One region of the Variovorax restrictus genome, then DNA from elsewhere that is predicted to be linked to it. Evidence: riboswitches for the same ligand, from Rfam matches in the RefSeq annotation. Region 1 holds a riboswitch; each other region holds the start of a gene.
The links. A riboswitch is a leader RNA that binds a small molecule or an ion and turns the genes downstream of it on or off. The one in region 1 is predicted to bind glycine.

Region 1 (4,200 bases):
CCGAGGTGTCGATCGGCGAACTGTTCATCGCCGGCTTCGGCCCGGGCATCCTGATCAGTCTGGCGCTGATGCTCTTCGTGTGGGTCTACTGCAAGATCAAGGGCTGGGGCAAGAACGACGGCGAGGGCCGCATGCCCTTCGGCCGCGCGCTGTGGCAGGCCGGCTGGGCATTGCTGATGCCGGTCATCATCCTGGGCGGCATCTACGGCGGCGTCTTCACGCCGACCGAGGCCTCGGCCGTGGCCGTGTTCTACGCCCTCGTCGTCGGCATGGTGATCTACCGCGAGATCAAGGTGACAGACCTGTTCATGATCCTGCGCAAGTCGGTGCTGTCGTCGGCCGTGATCATGTTCATCATCGCCAACGCGGGCCTGTTCGCCTTCCTGATCACGCGCGCGGGCGTGCCCGACGCCATCGGCCACTGGCTGCAGGAGGTGCTCAAGTCGCCGGTGATGTTCCTGCTGGGCGTGAACGCGGCGCTATTCGTCATCGGCATGTTCATCGAGACCAGCGCGGCCATCATCGTGCTCGCGCCCATCCTCGCGCCGGTGGCGATGCACTTCGGCGTCGATCCGGTGCACTTCGGGCTGATCATGGTGGTCAACCTCGCGCTCGGCATGATCACGCCGCCTTTCGGCGTGAACCTGTTCGCGGCCTGCACCGTGGCGCGAATATCGCTCGACCGCATCGTGAAGGACCTGATCCCCTTCGTGCTGGTCGTGCTCGGCTGCTTGATGCTGATCACCTACTTCCCGGCGATCTCGCTGACACTGCGCGACCTGGTTTACGCGAAATAGCGCACGGGCGTGGCGGCGGCCTTCATGCCGCTGTCATGCCCTGCCCCGATGCTGGCGAGCCCATCTTCCGCCCGGCATCTCATGTTCTTCAGCAAGACCGACAAGGCCCGTGACGAATTGCGCCCTGGCCGCCGCACGCTGACCCAGCGCGAGCGCGCCGTGCTGCTGATGGCCGACGGCCAGCGCTCGGTGACCGACTTCGTGCCGCTCTTCACGGACCGCGACGAGGCGGTGCGCGTGGCGCGGCATCTGCTGCACGAGGGCTATCTGCATGCGCCGGACGAACGCATCGACGCGCCAGCCGTCGTCGTGCCGAATGTGCCCGAGCCATCGCCACCCGCCGTACCAGTCGCCGTGTCGGCCGACCCCTTCGACGGCAAGCCCTCCCTGGCGACCACGCGCATGTTCCTGTTCGACCTGTGCGAGCGAATGTTCGCGCGGCGTGATCCGGCGATGGCCGTCGTGCTGCGCGACACGCTGCGCGAGGCACGCGACCGCGTCACGATGCTGGCCGTGGCCGACATGATGCTCGCGGAGATACGGCAGGCCGCGGGCGACGAGCGTGCCGACGCCATCCAGGACCGCATCGCCAAGTTGTTGCCAGCCGAAACGGTGCACTGAGCCCGCGTCGATCCACTACACTCGCCCGGGTCAGGAGAGCGCCCGCACGGGCCACCGAAGGCGCAGGAACCCATCCGAACGCTCAGGTACCAAGGACTGACGAGGCGCCCGTTCACCCGGGCGTTTCCTTGCTGGAGAGAGGTCGGTCGTCCATCGCGACATGCCGGCCCACCGAAGGAGCAAACCCTAAGCCTGTGACCAGGCGGGGCGAATCTCTCAGGTAGAGCGGACAGCAGGGGTGGCCCATGACTTGCGTCGTGGATTCCGTCTGCCCCTTGTTTTGGAGAGCGCCCATGGCTGCTTCCGACGATTCGCTTCCGCTCCAGAAGACCCCGCTGCACGCCCTGCACGTCGAACTCGGCGCCCGCATGGTGCCCTTCGCCGGCTACTCGATGCCGGTGCAATACCCCGCCGGCCTGATGGCCGAGCACAAGCACACCCGCACCGCCGCCGGCCTGTTCGACATCTCGCACATGGGCCAGCTTCGCCTGGTCGGGCCCGATGCTGCCGCGGCCTTCGAGACGCTGATGCCGGTCGACGTGGTCGACCTGGCACCCGGCAAGCAGCGCTACGGCCTGCTGCTCAATGACGCAGGGGGCATCCTCGATGACCTGATGTTCTTCAACGAAGGCCACGGCTCGCTCTTCGTCATCGTCAACGGCGCCTGCAAGGCCGCCGACCTCGCCCACATCAAGCAGAGGATCGGTGCGCGCTGCGACGTGCAGCCGATGCCCGACCATGCGCTGCTCGCGCTTCAGGGCCCGCAGGCCGCCGCCACGCTGGCGCGGCTGTCGCCCGGCGTCGAGCGCTTCGTCTTCATGACGGGTGGCGCGGTGCAGATCGGCGACAAGGACGTGAAGATCCCGGCCTTCGTCACCCGCAGCGGCTACACCGGCGAAGACGGCTTCGAGATCTCGGTGAAGGCGAACGACGCCGAGGCACTAGCCCGCCTTCTACTGGCGCAGCCCGAGGTGCAGCCGATCGGCCTGGGCGCACGCAACTCGCTGCGGCTGGAAGCGGGTCTGTGCCTGTACGGCCACGACATCGACGAGACGACCACGCCGGTCGAGGCCTCGCTCAACTGGGCGATCCAGAAGGTGCGTCGCACCGGTGGTGCGCGCGCGGGCGGGTTCCCCGGCGCGGACAAGGTGCTGTTCCAGCTGGCGGCCGCGGCCTCGGGCGCGGCGGGCATCGCCGACCACGAGACGCTCAAGCGCCGCCGCGTCGGCCTGGTCGCGCTGGAACGCATCCCGGTACGCGACGGCACGCCGCTCGAGTCTTTCGAGGGCGCCGCCATCGGCCAGGTGACCAGCGGCCTGCTCGGGCCGACGGCCGACCGGCCGATCGCGATGGGCTACGTGGCAACCGCCTATGCGGAGCCGGGCACCCGCCTGCAGGCCATCGTGCGCGGCAAGCCGGTGCCGATGGAAGTGACCACCCTGCCCTTCGTGCCGACCCGATACTACCGAGGCTGATTTCTTTTTCACCCCTTATCAGGAGCCCCCATGAGCACCAAATTCACCAAGGACCACGAATGGGTCCAGGCCACCGGCAGCGACGCGATCGTCGGCATCACCGTGCATGCGCAGGACGCGCTGGGCGACGTCGTGTTCGTCGACCTGCCGGACGTCGGCAAGACCTTCGCGCAAGGTGAAGTCGCTGGCGTCGTCGAATCGGTCAAGGCCGCGGCCGATGTCTTCATGCCCGTCTCGGGCGAGATCACCGAAGTCAACGAAGCGCTGCGCGCCGACCCCTCGCTCGCCAACAGCGACCCGCTCGCGGCCGGCTGGTTCTTCAAGGTCAAGCTGAGCGAGCCCGCCCAGCTCGACGCCCTGCTCGAAGCCGCCGACTACGACAAGTTCGCTGCTGAAAATTGACTCGCCCCCAGGCTGCGCGCACTTCGTGTCGCTTCGCCCACCCCCTACCGGGGGCAACACCAGCGGCCCGGCGAAGCCGGTTCCGCGGTGTTCCACCTTCAGACCTGCCAGCTCATCCCGTGTTTGCCTGAACTGCTTCGACACCCCATGCCATCCAACGCCTTCCCCACCCTGCGCGAACTCGAGAACGCCGACGAGTTCATCGCCCGTCACATCGGCATCGAGCCGGCCGACGAGGCGCGCATGCTGCCGGTCATCGGCTCGGCCACGCGCGAGGAACTGATCGACGGCATCGTGCCGCCGGCCATCCGCCGCACCCGGCCGATGCAGTTGCCCGCACCGGTGAGCGAGGCCGACGCACTGGCCGAACTGAAGACGATGGCGGCGAAGAACAAGGTGGCGCGCAACTTCATCGGCCAGGGCTACTACGGCACCCACACGCCCGGCGTGATCCTGCGCAACATCCTGGAGAACCCGGCCTGGTACACGGCCTACACGCCCTACCAGGCCGAGATCTCGCAGGGCCGCATGGAGGCGCTGGTCAACTTCCAGACCATGGTCTGCGACCTGACCGGCATGGCGATCGCCAACGCGTCGATGCTCGACGAAGCGACAGCCGCGGCCGAGGCCATGACGCTGGCCAAGCGCAGCGTGAAGTCCAAGAGCAACATCTTCCTGGTGGCCGGCGACTGCCACCCGCAAACCGTCGAGGTCCTGCGCACCCGCGCCGCGCCGCTGGGCATCGAGATCAAGGTGAGCACCGCGTCGGAAACGCTGCCGCACCTCATGACCAGCGGCGACTTCTTCGGTGTGCTGGCGCAATACCCCGGCACCACCGGCCAGGTGCATGACCTGCGGCCGCTGGCCGGCCATGCGCATGCCTGCGACGCCGCGCTGTGCGTGGC
Region 2 (4,200 bases), on a different contig from region 1:
CACCGCGCGCAAGACGCCGACCGCATCGCGCACACGCAGCCGATGACGCCGTCTTGCGCCCACCCCGAACCTTCCGGACTCCGCGCATGAAACTCTTTCCCACCGGCCACGCCACCCATCCGCAATGGATCATGGCGGCCGGCCTCGTTCTGGCGCAGGTGCGCGCCCAGATGGCACTGGCCGACTACGCCTCCGCACCGACGCTGGGCCTGCTCTACATCACCGACCACTACGCCGACGACGCGCAGGAGATCCTCGACCACCTGAGCGCCGAACTGCCGGAAGTGACCGACTGGTCGGGCACCGTCGCCGTCGGCGTGGCGGCCAACAACGCCGAGTATTTCGACGAGCCCGGCATGAGCCTGATGCTCTGTGCGTTGCCGAGCGACCAGTACCGCGTGTTCTCCGGCGTGGCGCCGCTGGGCAATTCCGAGATGACCGGTTTCGAGGCGTACACGGCGCTGGTCCATGCGGACCCGCGCACGCACGAGCTCGCCGAACTGGTGGGCGAGATGGCAGGGCGTACCGACACCGGCTACCTCTTCGGCGGCCTTTCGTCCGGGCGCGACGAGTCGCTGCAGTTCGCGATCGGCGGCAACGGCAACATCCGCGGCCACGGCGCAGCGGGCGGCGTCTTCTCGGGCGGCCTGACGGGCGTGCTGTTCGGCGAAGGCGTGCGGCTGGTGTCGCGCGTCACGCAGGGTTGCCAGCCGGTGTCGCGCGAACGCGAGATCACCGAGGCCGACGGCAACCTGCTGCTCACGCTCGACGGCGAGCCAGCGCTCGATGTGCTGCTGGCCGACCTGAACGTGTCACTCGACCAGCCGCAGGCGGCGATCGAGGCGGTACGTGCCACGCTGGTGGGCCTGGTCGACGCGGGCCGCGACGGCATCCGCCGGACCGGCGACCTGGGGGACGACGTGCTGGTGCGCCACATCATTGGGCTCGACCCGACGCGCCGCGGCATCGCGATCGCCGATGAGGTCGAAGCCGGCATGCGCATGAGCTTCTGCCGGCGCAACGCGCAGGCCGCACGTGCCGACCTGATGCGCATCTGCGCGGAGATCCGCGAAGAGCTCGAGCCCGAGGAGCAGACACTGGCGACCGCACGCGCGGTGGCCGCGGGCGAAGCCGAGGCGGCGCCGCATCCGGCGCGTCGCGTGGCCGGTGCGGTCTATGTCAGCTGTTCGGGCCGCGGCGGGCCGCACTTCGGTGCGCCAGGCGCCGAGATGCAGATCGTGCGGCATGCGCTGGGCGACGTGCCGCTCGTCGGCTTCTTCGCGGCCGGGGAAATCGCCCGCCACCGCGTCTACGGCTACACCGGCGTGCTGACCGTCTTCGTCGCCTAGCCTTTCTCAAAGGCGAACTCGACCTCGGGCGACAGCCCGCTGACGATGCGTGCGATCGACTTGCCGGCACCGCAGGCGTGGATCCATCCGGCGGCGCCCGGGGCGACGTTCAGGAAGAGGTTGCGCATGCGGGTGCGGCCGATCAGCGGCAGGCCGCTGGCGCCGCGCGCGTAGGGCCGTGTGCTGAGCACGGCGCCGCGGGCGTCGACCACGCCGGGCAGCAGCCGCTCGACATCCGCGAGCAGGCGGGCCAGCCGAAGGTCGTCGGGCAGCGCGGCGGCGGCACTGTCGGCGCTGACCGTCGTCCACACCCGCAGGCGCTCGCCCTCCGGCGTCGCGATGCGCTGCATCCGCAGCCGGCTGTCCCAGTCATGGAGCAGTGCCGTCGGCGCGCGTTCTGCATCCTTGAGCGGCAGCACCACCGAATGCTCGTGCATCAGCCGCAGTCGCAGCGGCATGCCCAGGTCCTGCGCCACGGCCGCGCTGCCGCAGCCCAGGGCCATCACGTAGGCGTCGGCGCGCAAGGTGCTGCGTTCGCCGTCGGCATTGCGCAGCTCGACGTGGTCGACCCGGCCCTCTTGCGCATGCAGCTTCGTCACCGTGTGGTTCATGAGAAAGCGCACGCCGGCGGCACGGCACAGGAAGATGGTGCTGTCGGCGAAACCGGCGGCGTCGGACGAGGTGCCCTCGCGCGTGAAGGCGGCGCCGGCGAGTCGGCCGCGCAGCGATGCAAGGGCCGGCTCGAGGCGCACGGCCTCTTCGGCCGAGAGCAGGTGCATCACGCAGCCCAGCGCATGCAGGCGCGGCACGTTGCGCTCGAACTGCGCGAAGGCCTCGGCGTCGGTGTAGATGCGCATCCAGCCCGGCCCGCGGGGGGTCTGCGTCACACCGGTCTCGCGACCCAGCGCACGCACGCTCTCGCGGCTGTAGGCGCCCAGTCGCACCAGGTGTTCCATGCGTTCGGTCGGGCGATGGGCGGCACCGGTCAGGTAGCCGGCCCAGCCGTGCATGCGGTGGCGCATCCGATCGAAGGCCGCGCGCCACGAAAAGCCAGCGCCACGGGCGGCGGCGGGCTGGGCGGGAGCCGCTTTTGCGACCAGCCCGCGGGCCTTGGCGGCGGGTGTGCCATGACGGTCGATTACCGTCACCTCGTGGCCGAGTTGCTGGAGGTAGTAAGCCGAAGCGACGCCGAGCAGGCCGCCGCCCAAAACGATCACGCGCATGGTCCAGATCCTTGTGGGATGGCACAAACGGCGGATGCATGACAAGCCAGGTGGTGGCGGGTCGCATCCGGGTTCGGGTTGCCGCTCCCTCTGTCCTTGGTACCTGAGAGATTCGCCCGCAGCGGCGTGCGGCGGGGTTGCTCCTTCGGTGCATCGCGCGGGGCGATGGCTCTCCAGACGGCTAGATCAATAGACGGCAGTCATCGAACCGGCATGCGGTTCACCTCGGCGTTCATGGGAGTTTGCGCTTACGGTGGGGTGGGGGACACCCGCTCTCCTGCAGACCTAGAGTTTACCCTTGTTGACAATTTGGCGCGACTGGCCATTCGGCCTAGGCGGGTCGCTGTCAGGGCTCTCGGCTGGTCTTGCTCGGTTTGGCGTCGCTGCGGCGCAGTCGGGTGAAGGCCTCGAATTCCCAGTTGCGCATGCCCAGCAGCAGGGTGTAGCCCTCGCGGTCGTTGGGCGAGAGCTTCTGGTCGGTCTGGTGCTGCTGCGCGAAATCCTGCGCCACCCGCTGCAGCCGTTCGAGGAAGGACGGCGCCAGCGCCCGGCTGATCGAGCCGTGCACCAGCAGCAGACCCTCGGCCGGGCCGTCGAAGCCGCCACGGTAGTAGTCGAGCACCACGTTCTCCCGGAAGAAGTCCATCACCGGCCCGTGCGGCCGCCAGCGGAAAGTCTTGGCCAGCTTGAGCCGGTAGCGGTTGAGCGGGCGCAGCTCGATGATGCCGATGCGGTCGAGCTGCACCAGGCAGGCGATGCATTCGGCTTCGGTGATGCGGTAGGCCGCCACGATCTGCTCCAGCGTCCATTGGCTCAGCACGTTGATGGCCACCAGCAGCAGCTTCTTGTCGCGCACCACCGCCTTCTCCTGCTCCTGCGTCAGCTCGCGCAGCAGCGGCTGGGCGTCGGCCACGCGACGGGCCAGCTCGGCGAAGTCGATCTTGAGCGCCCGGCAGATCGCGTCGACCCGGCTGAGGGGCATGTCGCCCTTGGCCAGCATGCGCTTGACGCTCGATTCGGCCATGCCCAGCGCGCGCGCCAGGTCGGCGTAGGTCATGCGGGCGCTCTTGAGTTCGTTCTTCACGGCCTGGACGAGGTCGACGGTGGTGCTCATGGAAAACAGGTCCTTGGTACTGATTTTCGATACCGGTCGGCTTGGATTGGCAGACCGTATCGATTTTCGATGCCAATTTGTGCCGGTGGCAACTAGATTCCGCTCCCACCGCACCACCGGAGTCCACCATGAACCGATCCAAGCGCTTCCCGACCTCGCCGCTGTTCCAACGCCTGGCGCCGCAAGTCGCGCCGCTTGCGCCCCGCGAGCGCGCGCTGCTCTGGCTCGTCGCGGCCTTCGTGCTCATCGCCTGCTTCGGCCCGGCCATGCCCGACCCCACGGCGGGGGCCGGTTCCGGCTTCGCGGATGCGCGCGCCTGGCGCGACCTGCCCTTCGCGATGGACGTGCTGAGCAACCTGCCGTTCGCGGCCTTCGGTATCTGGGGCCTGATGCGGCTGCGGCGCTTCGACACCCTGCACGAGCGCTTGCGCTCGGCCGCCGCGCTGGACTGCGCCTGGCTGTTCTTCGCGGGCTTGATCTTTACTGCGGCGGGCTCGGTCTTCTATCACCTGCA
Region 3 (4,200 bases), on a different contig from region 1:
GTGGCACCTCGGTGCGCGAGGACTGGGCCAAGAAAACCTGGGCCGAGCTGGGCGTGGGTGCGCAACTCCCGCTGAGCAAGTCGACCTACCTCTACGGTGGCCTGCAGTACCAGCGCTCGCTGGGTGACCGCAGTCGCACAGGCGTCTCCGGCCAGGTCGGCGTGCGGGTCGCGTGGTGAGCGAAGCGCGAGAACGACAACGAATGAACAGGAAGGAATTCACCATGCAGACCCGCCACCGATTCCAGACCCTCGGCGCCTCACTCGCGCTGGTCGCCCTTGCCGGCTGCAGCAGCCTGCACGATGAACGCTATCACTGGTGCCAAGGGCAGAACTGCGCGATCGCGCAGGTCGTGACGCCTGCCGCCGACGCGCCGGCGCGACCGGCGCCCCCGCCGGCAGCGACCATCCGCCGCGTCAACCTCAACGCCGACGCGCTCTTCGCCTTCGACCGCTCCGGCCTGCAGGACATGCTGCCCAAGGGCAAGGCGGAGCTCGACGCGCTGGCGCGTGCCTTGCGCCGCCGGGACGTGAAGGTACAAAGCCTGACGATCACCGGCCATACCGACCGGCTCGGCACCGAGGCCTACAACGAGGCGCTGTCGCAGCACCGCGCGAGCACGGTCGCCGCCTACCTCAAGACGCAGGGCGTGGCCGTGCCGATGCAAATCCAGGCCAAAGGCGAGCGCGAGCCCGTCACGACCGGCTGCAAGGGGGAGGTGCGTACCGCAGCGCTCATCGCTTGTCTGCAACCCGACCGGCGCGTGTCGGTCGACATCCTCGGCATGACAAACGTGCCCTGACCACGCGGCCGGGCGCTGATCCGCCGGTCTCTGGCCGTCATGCCGGCCTAAGCCGTGGCGCTCTTCGTGACGCTCGGTCGGGTCCGCTCCGGCATGCCTGCGAACGCGAAGTCGACCTCCGGCGCGAGCCCGCTCACGATCTGCGCGATGCTCTTGCCGGAACCGCAGGAATGCGTCCACCCCAGCGTGCCGTGGCCCGTGTTCAGGAACAGGTTCGGCAGCTTCGAGCGGCCGATGATCGGCACGTTCGACGGCGTCGCCGGGCGCAGACCGGTCCAGAACTGCGCCTGCTCGAGGTCGCCCGCGCCAGGGAAGAGCTCTTCGGTGCGGCGCACGATCGCTTCGCAACGCACGCGGTTAAGGTCGCGGTCGTAGCCGTTGAGTTCGGCCGTGCCGGCGATGCGCAGCCGGTCGCCCAGGCGCGAGAACACGAGCTTGTACTCGTCATCCGTGAGCGACACCTGGTGCGCCATCGACGCGTCCTTCACGGGCAGCGTCACCGAGTAGCCCTTGGCGGGATAGATCGGCAGGCGGATGCCCAGCGGCGCCGCGTAGAGCGGGCTCAGGCTGCCCATCGCGAGCACGTAGGCATCGCCACGCACACGCTGGAAGCGGCCATCGGCATCGGTGGCCTCGACGTGGTCGATCTGGCCGCCGGCCTCCCGCAGCGCCGTCACGGTGTGGCTCATCAGGAACTGCACGCCGTCGGCGCGGCAGCGTGCGACCAGCTCGCGCGCGAAGCTGTTCGCGTCGCCCGACTCGTCTTCGGCGGTGTAGGTGGCGCCGGCGAGCTGCGGCCGGATGTGCCGCAAGGCCGGCTCGATGCGCACCGCCTCGTCCGCCGAGATCACGCGCCGGTCGCAGCCCAGAGCGCGCATCTGCGCGGCCGGCCCCTCGGCGCCGTCGAACTCCTTCTGGCTCGTGTAGAAATGCAGGATGCCCTGCGTGCGCTGGTCGTATTCGATGCCGATGTCGCGCCGCAGCGCCTGCAGCGTGTCGCGGCTGTAGGTGCCCAGGCGCACGATCTGCTCGATGTTGTGCTGGGTGCGCGCGGGCGTGCATTCGCGCAGGAACTGCAGGCCCCAGAGCCACTGGCGCATGTCGGCGCGGATGCGGAAGAGCAGCGGTGCATCTTCCTTGCCCAGCCACTTGAGCACCTTCAGCGGCGCGCTCGGATTGGCCCACGGTTCGGCATGGCTGACCGAGATCTGCCCGCCGTTGGCGAAGCTGGTCTCGGCGGCTGGCGAGGCCTGCCGGTCGATCACGGTCACGTCGTGACCGAGTTGACGAAGGAAATACGCAGAGGTGACGCCGAGCAGGCCGGCGCCGAGGACAACCACTTTCATGGGGAACTCCAGAGGAACGATGGCACGCATGACGCGTGTCATGCGTGGTGCCGCTCCCCCTGTCCTTGGTACCTGAGAGATTCAGCCGCGGCTTTCGGCCGGGCCTTGCTCCTTCGGTGCGTCACGGTCGTGACGGCTCTCCAGACGGCGATGGTGGTGTGCAGTACGGGACCTGAGCGTTCATGGGAGATTGCGCCTTCGGTGGCCGGGACGGGGCCCGGCACTCTCCTGCAGATGGCGGATTCTACCGGCGCAGGCCCGATCGGGCGAGCCTTGCTTCAGCCGCCGCTCTTCAACCGCCGCCTTTGAGCCGCTTGTACTCGCTCTGCTTCATCGCGAGGTAATCGGCGCGCTCGACTTCGTGCAACTGCCGCGCATAGCGCTCGGTGCCGTCGAACCAGGCCGCCAGCCGGCGATCGAGCTGCTCCGGCTTCGGCGCGTCGAGAAAGGCGTCGATGGCCAAGTAGTAGCGCATGGTGTTGCGCTCGACCACGCCGCGCACGCCGCCGATCTGCTCGGGGGTGCCCTGCGCGTCGCGGCCGGTCACGGTGAAGCCGACCTTGCCGCTGCCGAGCGTGCCGAGGTAGGCCTTCATGGCGAGCCGAGCGGCCGTGCCATAGGCGTAGGAATACGAGAGGTGCACGAAGCTCTTGCCCGACGCGATCGGCGCAGCCTCGAACACGATGCGGTAGTCGCGCGTGGACAACGGCCCCTCGTCGGCCGACAGCTGTACCGCCACGTAGTCGGCGCCGCTGGCGATCGGCTTCCACGCGAATTGCACGCGCTGCGCCTGGTCCAGCGGCTGATCGAACTTGCGACCGACCGCCACGTCCAGCACGGCCCCGCCGCCCTCGCCCTTCACCACGCAATGCTTGGTGTTGAGGTGCAGCATCAGCACCTCGCACCAGTTCCCCGGCTTGCCGAGCGCACCGATGTCGGCGAAGGGATGGTCGACCACCGCGTAGATGTCGCCGCTCAGCCGATCGGGCTTCTCGGCCGAATCGAGCACCAGCGGACGCTGGAACGGGTTGTCGGCCAGCCGCGACGCGAGGGCCGTGTACTTCGCCTTCAGCGCGTTGCCGTCCTGCGCAGCGGCAGGCCCGGCCAGCGCCCATGCCATGAGCGGCGTGAGCAGCAGAAGAGGAAGACGGCGGAAGATGGCGTGAAAGGACAGCATGGTGTGGCCAAGTTAGCACGCCGGCACCACCGGTGCCTGTAGTTCAGGACCGCAGTTGCGCGCGCAGCTGCTGGCCGATGTCGGGGCGTTCGAGGAAAGGATCGGCCGGGTTGGTGATCGACACGATGCTGTCCATCCGGCTCTTCACGTTGCCCAGTGCCTTCGGATGGCTGAAAACGTAGAACTGGTTCGCGGCGATCGCGTCGAATACCTTGCCCGCCACGTCGGCCGCGCTCACCTTGCCGCTGTTCACCGCCTTGGCCGTCATGGCCTGGCCGATCAGCTGGCTCTTGGTGAGTTCGGCGGCCGGCAACGTGCCCGGGCGGTTGCGTTCGCTGCTGTGGATGCCGGTCGCGACGAAGTACGGGCACAGCAGGCTGGCGCCGATCTGGTCGGTCACCAGTGCCAGGTCCTGGTACAGCGTCTCCGTCAAGCTGACCACCGCATGCTTGCTGACGTTGTAGACGCCCATGTTCGGCGGCGTCAGCAGGCCGGCCATGCTGGCCGTGTTGACGATGTGTCCGCGGTAGCTCGGGTCCTTTGCGGCAGCGGCCAGCATCATCGGCGTGAACAGGCGCACGCCGTGCACCACGCCCCACACGTTGACGCCCAGCACCCATTCCCAGTCGGCCACGGTGTTCTCCCACACCAGACCACCGGCGCCGACGCCTGCGTTGTTGAAGACGAAGTGCGGGGCGCCGAAGCGCTGCTGCACCGCTTCGGCCAGCGCCTCCATCTCGTCGGCCTTCGACACGTCGACGCGGCGCGCCAGCACCTGTGCGCCGGCGGCTTCCATCTCGGCCCGGGCGCGGTCGAGCGCGTCCTGCTGCACATCAACCAGCACCAGGTTCATGCCGCGCGCCGCGCCGATGCGC

Region 2: it holds a riboswitch for glycine, as region 1 does, so the genes downstream of both, ACSFA0_RS21830 (FAD-dependent oxidoreductase) here and gcvT (glycine cleavage system aminomethyltransferase GcvT) in region 1, are expected to answer to the same signal.
Region 3: it holds a riboswitch for glycine, as region 1 does, so the genes downstream of both, ACSFA0_RS18730 (D-amino acid dehydrogenase) here and gcvT (glycine cleavage system aminomethyltransferase GcvT) in region 1, are expected to answer to the same signal.

The regions. Positions count from the first base shown of each region.
Region 1 covers NZ_JBPJZH010000001.1:2,333,172-2,337,371, reverse strand. The annotation lists gene ACSFA0_RS11015 (TRAP transporter large permease) at 1-797, shown strand, start outside; gene ACSFA0_RS11010 (hypothetical protein) at 879-1,418, shown strand; glycine riboswitch at 1,440-1,527, shown strand; glycine riboswitch at 1,540-1,661, shown strand; gene gcvT (glycine cleavage system aminomethyltransferase GcvT) at 1,712-2,893, shown strand; gene gcvH (glycine cleavage system protein GcvH) at 2,924-3,295, shown strand; gene gcvP (aminomethyl-transferring glycine dehydrogenase) at 3,443-4,200, shown strand, end outside.
Region 2 covers NZ_JBPJZH010000004.1:172,875-177,074, reverse strand. The annotation lists gene ACSFA0_RS21840 (PhaM family polyhydroxyalkanoate granule multifunctional regulatory protein) at 1-46, shown strand, start outside; gene ACSFA0_RS21835 (FIST signal transduction protein) at 87-1,349, shown strand; gene ACSFA0_RS21830 (FAD-dependent oxidoreductase) at 1,346-2,572, opposite strand; glycine riboswitch at 2,653-2,759, opposite strand; gene ACSFA0_RS21825 (helix-turn-helix domain-containing protein) at 2,919-3,686, opposite strand; gene ACSFA0_RS21820 (hypothetical protein) at 3,815-4,200, shown strand, end outside.
Region 3 covers NZ_JBPJZH010000002.1:867,198-871,397, reverse strand. The annotation lists gene ACSFA0_RS18740 (autotransporter outer membrane beta-barrel domain-containing protein) at 1-179, shown strand, start outside; gene ACSFA0_RS18735 (OmpA family protein) at 224-802, shown strand; gene ACSFA0_RS18730 (D-amino acid dehydrogenase) at 850-2,148, opposite strand; glycine riboswitch at 2,198-2,302, opposite strand; gene ACSFA0_RS18725 (hypothetical protein) at 2,441-3,325, opposite strand; gene ACSFA0_RS18720 (SDR family oxidoreductase) at 3,369-4,200, opposite strand, start outside.